DNA from 3 places in the Mesorhizobium sp. WSM4308 genome. Region 3 is predicted to be linked to each of the others. Evidence: riboswitches for the same ligand, from Rfam matches in the RefSeq annotation. Region 3 holds a riboswitch; each other region holds the start of a gene.

What was found. Region 3 has a riboswitch for cobalamin ahead of bluB (5,6-dimethylbenzimidazole synthase). Riboswitches for the same ligand answer to the same signal wherever they lie in the genome.
Region 1: linked by a shared signal. The riboswitch ahead of CK227_RS21060 (CbtB domain-containing protein) and the one ahead of bluB (5,6-dimethylbenzimidazole synthase) in region 3 are both predicted to bind cobalamin.
Region 2: linked by a shared signal. The riboswitch ahead of CK227_RS03325 (aromatic ring-hydroxylating dioxygenase subunit alpha) and the one ahead of bluB (5,6-dimethylbenzimidazole synthase) in region 3 are both predicted to bind cobalamin.

What each region holds. Positions count from the first base shown of each region.
Region 1 covers NZ_NSFW01000011.1:106,036-109,379, reverse strand. The annotation lists gene cobO (cob(I)yrinic acid a,c-diamide adenosyltransferase) at 1-88, opposite strand, end outside; gene cobU (bifunctional adenosylcobinamide kinase/adenosylcobinamide-phosphate guanylyltransferase) at 90-605, opposite strand; gene CK227_RS21065 (CbtA family protein) at 598-1,395, opposite strand; gene CK227_RS21060 (CbtB domain-containing protein) at 1,411-1,590, opposite strand; cobalamin riboswitch at 1,623-1,821, opposite strand; gene CK227_RS21055 (aromatic ring-hydroxylating dioxygenase subunit alpha) at 1,953-3,116, shown strand; gene CK227_RS21050 (MFS transporter) at 3,126-3,344, opposite strand, start outside.
Region 2 covers NZ_NSFW01000002.1:89,919-93,262, forward strand. The annotation lists gene CK227_RS03320 (hybrid-cluster NAD(P)-dependent oxidoreductase) at 1-367, opposite strand, end outside; gene CK227_RS03325 (aromatic ring-hydroxylating dioxygenase subunit alpha) at 388-1,635, opposite strand; cobalamin riboswitch at 1,749-1,950, opposite strand; gene CK227_RS03330 (DUF680 domain-containing protein) at 2,445-2,642, shown strand; gene CK227_RS03335 (DUF680 domain-containing protein) at 2,715-2,918, shown strand; gene CK227_RS03340 (DUF680 domain-containing protein) at 2,986-3,237, shown strand; gene ugpC (sn-glycerol-3-phosphate ABC transporter ATP-binding protein UgpC) at 3,322-3,344, opposite strand, start outside.
Region 3 covers NZ_NSFW01000001.1:121,758-125,101, forward strand. The annotation lists gene CK227_RS00550 (pirin family protein) at 1-87, opposite strand, end outside; gene CK227_RS00555 (DUF2277 domain-containing protein) at 127-393, opposite strand; gene CK227_RS00560 (exodeoxyribonuclease VII small subunit) at 493-744, opposite strand; gene CK227_RS00565 (histone deacetylase family protein) at 748-1,674, opposite strand; cobalamin riboswitch at 1,795-1,975, shown strand; partial or broken gene bluB (5,6-dimethylbenzimidazole synthase) at 2,148-2,654, shown strand; gene CK227_RS00575 (hypothetical protein) at 2,828-3,344, opposite strand, start outside.

The DNA of each region.
Region 1 (3,344 bases), on a different contig from region 3:
TGCTCGCCACCTCGGCATCCTGCACCGCCTTGCGCTTGGCCATCTTGGCGCGATGGCGCTCTTCGTCCTTATTGTCGATGTCGGTCATGTCACTTCACCTTCAGCGGTAGCCCCGCCACCATCAGCAGCACCGTATCGGCGATCGCCGCGACCTGCTGGTTGAGCCGGCCGGCGTCATCGCGAAAACGGCGCGCCAGGGCATTGTCCGGCACGATGCCTTGGCCGACTTCGTTGGAGACCACGAACCATGGGCCGCGCGGCCGCGACAGCACATCCGCCAGCCGCCGGCACTCGGCGCCGACGTCGTGATCGGCCAGCATGTGATTGGTCAGCCACAGCGTCAGGCAATCGACCAGCACCGGCTGGTTGTCGGGCAAGGCCTCAAGGGCGCCGGAAAGGTCGAGCGGCGCGTCGATGGTCGTCCAGCCCGCGCCGCGCCGCGAGCGGTGCAGCGCGATGCGCTCGCGCATCTCGTCGTCATAGGCCTGCGCCGTGGCGATGTAGATCCATGGCGAAGGCAAGGCCGTCGCCAGGATTTCGGCGTGCGCGCTCTTGCCGGAGCGGGCACCGCCGATGATGAAGGTCAGCGAGCTTCGATCAGGCAAAGCTGTCGCGCAGGCTGGTCGCGGTGCCGGTGAAGCGTCCGCGCACAACGCCGACGACAGCGCCGAGCACCAGCCAGAACACTAGACGGGTGAGCGTTGAGGCCACGATGAACTGGTGATGCAAGCCTTCGGGGATTGGCGTCACGAAGCTATCGGGTTGCGGCGCGCCAACGATATGCGGCGCCACGATAAGAGCAATGCCAAGAAGGGCAAGAGGCAGTGACTTGCGGAACGCGATGAGCCCAAGGCCGGCGGCAGTCGCCACCACTGTCAAAGTCCACCAGATTTGGCGCTGCAAGAGATCGGCGTCAGGCATTGCCGGCAGTTTCGGCGGTAGGCCGAGCCCAGGTGCCAAAGTGAATATAGCGAAGCCAGCTAGGCCCCAGAAGACACCCTGCCGCCAGTTGCCGATACCGCCCATGAATTCGGAGACAGCGACCAGGATCAGCGCAAAACCGATACCGCTGACGATGTTGGCAAGGACATTGAAGGCGAAGCGCTCGAAACCGTCGGCCGGAGCCCAGCCTTCGTCCTCGACCGGGGCGGCCGCTTCCGCAGGAGCCGGGGCCGCGCCGCTCATGGCATTGTCAGCCGGAACGGCCGAGCTCATGGCGTTGTCGTTTGTGGTAACAGCGGCGTGGTCGTGGTGATGGCCGCCGCCGGCCTTTTCATAGACTTCCGCCTTCAGGATCAGTGGGTCGGTCGCGTAGGCTTGCATGCAGGCGAGCGCAATGCCCCCCACGAGCCCTGCGATCGCCGCGATGAACACGACGTTGCGAAACAAATTCATGATGTCAGGCCTTCGTCAGTGGCAGGGAAAACCCATCGAATGGCGATAGTCGTGAGCCGCATTGTGGACCGCATCGATATGCGAGAAGCCGACAAAGCCGATGATGAACGTGCCGAGCAGCGCGGCAAGCGCCAGCTGCATGAAGCGCGACTGCGAGGAGACGGAGGCGCCGAGGGAGACGGAAGCGGTATTCATATCTTGTCCTTTCACCCTCCACCCGAGGGCCTGTCAGTTTTGCCGTCGTCGGCAGGTCTCCTGGCTCACGGATCAGCGCCCTTCCCCACCTTCCCGAAGACGAATCTTCAGTGGCATATGGAGAGGACTACCGCACACAGTTGCGGGGGCAGCCACGGCATTGGGCAAGAATTTCGCCCGCACCGCATTCCCTCTTGGCTCCAAAACGGAACCGACGACTGCATGACTATAGGGAAAATCGCGACACGCGGCAAACCAAATTCCGCCGGCAAACAGCGCGATTGCGCCATGCCGTCTCCAGGCACGACAATTGACAATTCTCCTGACCGGGTGTCGGCTGGCCGCTTCACAGGAAGCCAGCCATGCAGCCCATTGCCGGTGAGCGCGCCCCTTACAATGGCCTGACCCAGGCCGAGCCGACCCTGCCCTCGTCGGCCTATTGGGACGGTGAGAGCTACCAGCGCGACCTCGACGCCATCTGGTACAAAAACTGGCTGCTCGTCTGCCGCGAGGCCGATCTGGCCCAGCCGCTGGCCTTCCGCAGGTTTCGCATCGGCACGCAGGACATCATCGTGCTGCGCGACGACACCGGCGCCCTGCGCGCCTTCCACAACACCTGCCGGCATCGCGGTTCGCAGCTTTGCCAGGAGAGCGAGGGCCGGCTGAAGGCGCGGCTGATCACCTGCCCCTATCATGCCTGGTCCTATTCGCTGCGCGGCGACCTCGTGCGCGTGCCGTCGAAATCGTTGCCGGACGGCTTCGACAAGGCCGACCATCCGCTCTACCGCGTCGCGCTCTCGGTGTGGCGCGGCTTCGTGTTCATCAATCTGCAGGAGGGTGCGGCGGACTCCGCGCAGGCATCCTTCGATCCTGCCTCCGGCAATCTCGGCAACTGGCCGCTGGAAACGCTGGTATCGGGCCATGTGCTGCGCAAGGTGATGCACTGCAACTGGAAGATCTTTTGGGAGAACTTCAACGAGTGCCTGCACTGCCCGGGCATCCACAAGGACCTGTCGCGCCTGGTGCCAATCTATGGCCGAGGTCTGATGAGCCGGCACGACGATCCCGAATGGACGCGCCACGCCGACAATGACGCGCCGGAGTTTTCCGGAGGCCTGCGTGCCGGCGCCGAGACCTGGTCGCGCGACGGCAAGACGCACGGGCCGGTCTTCTCCGGGTTGACGCCGGCCGAACGCGTCGCCGGCCAGACCTACGCCACCAGCCTGCCCTCAATGTTCATCGTCGGCCATGTCGACTATGTCAGGACGGTACGCCTGGTGCCGCTCGGTCCCGAACAGACGGAGCTTATCGCCGAATGGCTGTTCGCGCCCGAGGCGCTGGCCGCGACCGACATCGACAACATCGTCGCCTTCGGCACACAGGTGCTGGAAGAGGACGCCGCCATCTGCGAGGTCAACCAGAGGGGCCTGCGCTCGATGCGCCACCATGCCGGCGTGCTCATGCCCGAGGAGTATGACCTGCACCGTTTCCACAACTGGGTGCGCGAGCGCCACGCGGCACTTTGACCATGATCCTCACAGAGACTTCGGCAGGTAACGCCAAGTCACGAACCCGCAAACCGCCGCGAGCAGACCAAGCGTGACGAACACCGAGCCCAGCCCGAAGAAGGCGAGCACTACCGAATAGACAAGCGGCGGCGTCAGTTCGGAAAAATCGAGATAGGTGCGGTAGACCGCCGCCATCTGCGCCCGTTCATAGGAGCGCACCGAACGCATGAAGGCGGTCGAGCCCAG
Region 2 (3,344 bases), on a different contig from region 3:
GGCTGTGCAGCGAAAAGTCGCCGCTCGGCCCATAGGCCTTGACGTGCGATCCGGGCACAAGGTGTTCGAACATCCAGCGTGTGCCGATGCTGCCGGCCTGCGCCTTCACCGTCACCGCGATCGAGAACGGCCGTGACGGCGACGACGACAGCGTATAGGTGCGCATCAGCGGTCCGTCCGACGTCGGCAGTTCCAGCGTCACGAACTGGCCCGGCTTGTAGCGGAACCAGGTCTGGTTGTCGGAGCGGAAGGTGAAGGTCTTGACGTCAGGCGCCTCGTCGCTGACGCCGATCACTTCCAGCACCTGCAGCCTGTCGTTCCAGGGCGCCATCTGATCGAGATGGCGATAGAGGCCAAGATCCGTCATCGCGTTCATCCCCAAACCTCTCAGGCGACACTGCGCAAAGCCGGCCGGCCGTCTTCGGCAAGCCGTGGGCCGATGAAGGACGCGTACCATTCGACAAACTGGATCACGCCGCCCTCGTGCAGCTCCGAATAGGGGCCGGGCTCATAGGCCGGCGACAGAATGCCGAAGGCGTTTTCCTCGACGATGCGGCGATCCTGGTCGTTGGTCTCGGTCCAGACATGGGTGAGTTCGGCAAGATCGTAGTCGACGCCCTCGACTGCGTCCTTGTGCACCAGCCATTTGGTCGTCACCGCGGTTTCCGTGGCGCTGATCGGCACCACGCGGAAGGTGACGGCATGGTCGCCGAGGATGTGGTTCCACGTCGTCGGATAGTGATAGAGCAGCAAGGAGCCGATGCGGTCGGCCGAGACGCTGTCGGACAGGTTCTTCTTCACCGCCCGCTTGCCCGTCATCGTGTAGCTGACCGCATCGCGCAGCAGCGGCGCGCGGGTGGCGCGGTATTGCCCGGCCGGATCGATGCGGAACTTGCTCGGCAGCCCGGCCGCCTCGCATTTGGCCCAGTGTGCCAGCATTTCCGGATCTCTGTCGGCGCCTTGCACGCCGGTCACCGTCGGGGCTTCCGGGAAGGTCTTGCACAGTTCCGGGTGATTGCCGGCGCAATGATAGCACTCGCGGTTGTTTTCCCAGACGAGCTTCCAGTTGCCCTTCTCGACGATCGTGCTCTCGAAGGCGATCTTTGCTTCGCTGAGCCGGTGCGGCTTGAGATAGGGTTCGATCATCGCCCGCATCGGCGCGAAGTCGGCGGGTTCCTTGGCCAGGCAGATGAAGATATAGCCGGCCACGCTTTCGCAGGCGACCGGCTTCAGGCCGAACTGGCTTTTGTCGAAGCCGTCTGCCATCTGGCGGGCAAACAGCAGCCTTCCGTCCAACTCATAGGTCCATTGGTGATAGGGGCAGACCAGCTTGGCGGCCATGCCCTTGTCGGTGTTGCAGACGCGGCTGCCGCGGTGGCGGCAGGAATTATGGAAGGCGTTGATCTTGCCCTGCTGATCGCGCACCAGCACGACAGGGTAGTCGCCGATCTGTACGGTGATGAAGCTGCCGGGCTTGGGCAGTTCGCAATCATGGCCGACGAACAGCCAGTCGCGATACCAGATCAGCTCCATGTCGAGCTTGAAGAAATCGGGATCGGTATAGAAGGGCTGCTCGAGCGAGAAGCCCTCTCTGCGGCCATTCAACAGCCTCAGCATATCGTTGCGCGCATCCATGTCCTGTCCTCATACTTCAAGGACTGAACTGGTGGTGATTGAGGAAGGATGAGACGCAGCTCGGCGAAAGCCGGGCACGCGCGATCCGCCTCTTGACCGCCCACCGCGATCAGTCGAGTTCAAAAATCTCGGGCTGGTTTCCGGGCTCTGGAGTGTCCTTGCGGACGGTCGCGACACCTTCCCAGGCTTTTGCCCAGTGGTCTCCCGTTGCGACTTGAACTCCACCACCGTTGCGGGGGCAGCGCCGGATTTTGACCGGCTTCCCAATTCTCCGCCCCGTCGTCACGAAGCGGCACCTGAGATGACATGATCTAATCACGACAGCGTTTGCGACATCGGCATGAAAGCGACATCGTATCCATGCGGCGCGACACGCATGCGCAACGATCAGGTCACGGGCAGCGGTCACGAAAATCGCCTCCGCCGATAGCTGTGCCGGCTGTCAAAATCGACCCGGAACTGGGGCAAAAGAGGTTAACGGTTTCGAAAAGTGACTATTAGCAGACTCTAAAATCGAACCGAACGGTTCGTTTCTGTTGACGGTGCGTGCAGGACGGTGTGAACGATGGACCTCCGATACAGTCTGTGACCTTGCGGCTGGCGTTTACTAAGTGGTTGATATCAACAAGAAAAATGCATGGCTCGGAAGCCCTGGCACAATTTCAAGTGGTGGATTCTTGGTCCACACGGAACAACTTCGTGATTGGAAACGGCGAACTGGCTTTCCCACATCGGGCCTGTCCGAACGACGCGATTTCAATCCCAAGACACGCCGCTAGACGGACGGAAAAAATACTGGAGTACCAAAAATGAAAAAGATTGTTCTCACTGCCGCCGCCCTTCTGGCTATTTCCGGCAGCGCCTTTGCTGGTAGCGACCACTATGGTTCGAATGCCGCCGCAGCCACGGCTGTCGACAGCTCGTACACCGCTTCGACCAACAAGTCGGAGCCGGCTGCTCAGACGCCTGCCCAGGGCGCCGATCGCAACCTCTTCGGCAACAACTAACAACAGATCCCGGCCGACAGCGGGCTTTTCGCCCGCCGCTCTGGCCGACCTTGAGAAATTCAGGAGACTAACATGAGCAAGATCATCCTTGCTGCCGCCGCCGTCCTGGCCATTTCCGGCAGCGCCTTCGCTGGCAGCGACAACTACGGTTCCAACGGTGCCAACCAGTCGGCCGCTGCGGCCGACCATTCCTACACGGCTTCGGTCGACAAGTCGGCTCCGGCCACCCAGCTGCCTGCTCAGCAGGGCGCTGACCGCAACCTCTTCGGCAAGTAATGCCGGTTTACGGGAATGGCGGCGATGCCGGCCATTCCCGTGAAATCCAGAAATTCAGGAGACTAACATGAACAAGATCATCCTTGCTGCCGCCGCCGTTCTGGCCATCTCCGGCAGCGCTTTCGCGGGCAGCGACAATTTTGGTTCCAATGGCGCCAACCAGCCCGCCGTGACTTCGCCCGCCGCAACTTCGATTGACAACTCGCGTACGGCTTCGATCCGCGAGAGCGGCTCGCCTGTCTACAAGCTGCTCAATTCGTCGGGCGACGCGCAGAAGTCCGCTCCTCAGGGCAGCGACCGCAACCTCTTCGGCCGTTAACAGCCGTAGCTGATTTCCAAAAAAGAGCGGCGGGCCTGGCCCGCCGCCCTTTTTTGTTGCCTTGACCCAGCAGGACCGGCGGCCTCAAGCCGCTTTTGCTTCCGGCT
Region 3 (3,344 bases):
CTTGGCGTTCGGGATGACCATCAACTCGATCTGGTCGCTGGCAAAGGCGTCGCCGGCTTCAGGGTCTTTCCCGGGAAAGAAGCTCATGGACTCTCCTTGTCAGCGGTCGAGGGCCACTTGGCGGCATCAGGCAAAGCGGATCGCCGCCTTTGCCCGCAGTTTGGCCGCCACCTCTTCGCGATTGCGCGGATGCTGGTTGGTTTCAAGCGAATCGAGGAGTTCACGCGCCGATGCCGCGATGGCTTCGACCGCATGATCGAACGCATGCTGGTTCTGTTTCGACGGTCGTGTCGTTCCGCTCAGCTTGCGGACGAACTGAAGGGCTGCGTCGCGCACTTCGTCATTGGTTGCGGGCGGGTCAAAATTGAACAGGGTCTTGATGTTTCTGCACATCGCTTCCGTATCTCCTTTTGTCCTGGAGCCGTTTCAATCGGGACGAGCTTAATTCTCAACCATGATCGTGTCCAAAAACCGGAAAGGCTGCTCCGTGCCTCAGTCCGCGTCGAGCGGTTCTGTTCCGACCGGCTTGCCGTCGCGCGACAGCCTGATCTTCTCGACCTTGTCCTCGGCGGCCTTCAGCAGCCGGTCGCAATGCGCCTTCAGCGCCTCGCCGCGCTCGTAGATCTTGATCGACTGGTCGAGCGGCACGTCGCCACGCTCCAGATCATCGACGATCTTCTCCAGCGCGTCGAGCGCCTGCTCGAAGCTCATCGCCTTGATGTCTTCGTTGGTTTCACCAGCCATCATTCATCCTTTCATCAGTCGCCCGACATGGGCGGCGACCGAAAATGCCAGTCCTTGCAGATCGTAGCCGCCCTCGAGCAGGCTGACGAGCCGGTTGCCGCTGTGGCGCGCGGCGCGCTGCATCAGCTGGCCGGTCGCCCAGTCGAAATCGTCCTCGGTCAGGTTGATCTCGGCCAGCGGATCGCGGTGATGCGCGTCGAAACCGGCCGAGATGATGATCAGGTCAGGCGCGAAATTGTCGAGCGACGGCAGCACCCGCGACAGGAAGGCATCGCGAAACACCTCGCTGCCGGTCTGCGGCGCCAAGGGCGCGTTGACGATGTTGCCGGCCCCGGTCTCGGTCTTCGCGCCAGTGCCGGGATAAAGCGGCATCTGGTGCGTCGAGCAATAGAGAACCGAGGGATCGTCCCAGAAAATATCCTGCGTGCCGTTGCCGTGATGCACATCCCAGTCGACGACGGCGACACGCTCGGCGCCATGCTTCTTCTGCGCATAGCGAGCGGCGATCGCCGCCGTGTTGAAGAAGCAGAAGCCCATCGCGGTGGTCTTCTCTGCATGGTGGCCGGGCGGCCTTGCGGCGACGAAGACGTTGTCGGCGCGGCCTGCAAAGACGTCGTCGACGGCGGCGTTGGCCGCGCCGATCGCGGCGATCACCGCCTGCCAGCTCTTCGGGCTGGCGGTGGTGTCGGCATCGATGCGGGCAATACCCTCCTCGGGAATGGCGGCACGCACACGGGCGACGAAATCGGCGGGGTGCGCGTAGAGGATGGTGGCCTCGTCGCCCTCCGGCGCCTTGACACGATCGAGCGCGGCAAAAGCCTCGTCGTCGAGCACGCGCTCGATGGCGCGCAAGCGGTCCGGCCGTTCGGGATGCCCGGGCGGCGTGATGTGTTCGAGGAAGATCGGATGGGTGTAGAGACGGGTTGTCATGCTCCCTATCTAGTGCCCCGGTGCCGCGATGGCCATGCATTGCCTCTCGATCGCTGGGGAAAATCGCGCCTGCGTCCATTGGCGCCGCCGCGGGGATTGGCGCGGCCGAGGCTTCGGCGTAAGGTCGCGCCACTGCCTGGTGCTCGCCGCAAGCGGGAGAATCGGGAACACGGTTGAATTCCGTGGCGTGCCCAACGCTGTGAGGGGGACCGCGCCGGTAACTGCCACTGTCGATGACGGGAAGGCACCGGACGCGGGTTGATCCCGAGCCAGAAGACCGGCCTGGCAGGCATCGTCATCCGCATGGTCAGGCGGCTGGCATCAGAGCAAACTGCGTCCAGTTGGATGCACAAAGTGCGCTCTGACGGTGTGGAACTATTGCAATCGCAAGGGGACGAGCGATGCCGGAACACATGACCGCTCCTGTGGGCGACGGATTTGACCAGACGGCGCGCGACGCGGTCTATCGCGCCATGTTCACGCGGCGCGACGTGCGCAGCCATTTCCTGCCCGACGCGCTCGACGACGAGGTGTTGGCGCGGCTTCTGCTTGCCGCCCATCACGCGCCATCGGTCGGCTTTATGCAGCCATGGAATTTCATCGTCATCCGCGACGCCGCGCGACGGGCAGAGGTGCGCGACCTGTTCCTGGCCGCGCGCGAACAGGAACTGCCTGAAATCGAGGAGGAACGACAGGCGCTCTACCGCAAGCTGAAGCTCGAAGGTATCTGCGAAAGCGCCCTCAACATCTGCATCACCTGTGACCGTCGGCGCTCGCAAGGCTCGCCACTGGGCCGCTGGCACAATCCGGAAATGGATCTCTACAGCACGGTCTGCGCGGTGCAGAATTTCTGGCTGGCCGCGCGTGCCGAAGGCGTCGGCGTCGGCTGGGTCAGCATCATCGAGCCGCAAGCGTTGAAGAGCCTGCTGGCCATTCCCGAGCATGTGACGCCCGTCGCCTATCTCTGCGTCGGCCGTGTTTCCGAGTTCGCATCCAAACCAGACCTGGAAACGCATGGCTGGGGCCGGCGGCTGCCGCTGCCCGACCTGATCATGAGCGAGACTTTTTGCGGGCAAGGCGAGGCGCCACTGAAATCGACCGTGGCCCGCCTCAACGCCTCCGATGTCGCGCCGGCGACGACCTGCCCAGCCGATCAGTTCGTCGCGCCGGCCGTGCCCCAGCGCGAGCCACCAAAGGAGGCCAGCGCCTTGTCCTTCAGCTCCCTGAACTTCGACGACGCCTCGGCCAGCCTGATATCCCAGGCCGGATCGGGCACCTGGCCGGCGATGGTCTTGAAATAGACCTGCATCAGGCAAGCGATGGCGAAGGGCTCGATGAAGGCCGCCTTGAAGGCCCAGGCAAAGACGATGGCAAGCACGAAGGCCCAGCCGGCGAGTTGTCCGGGCATGATGAAGAGAACGGCGCTGGCCGGAGCCAGCATCAGCAGGAAGATGACGAAAGACACGCCCCACATGATGACCGCCAGCCAGACGGCGTTCTTGACCATGGTCTTGCCGTTCTGGGCGTAGAGCACGACGCCTTGCCGCGCCGTCTCGAAGGGTGAGGACGAGTTGATGCGGATGTTGTAGCCGAGGATGATCTCGTCGACATAGGTGAGCGACAGGCGGATCACCGTGTTGATGAAGGAGACCAGACCGCTCAGGCCCGGA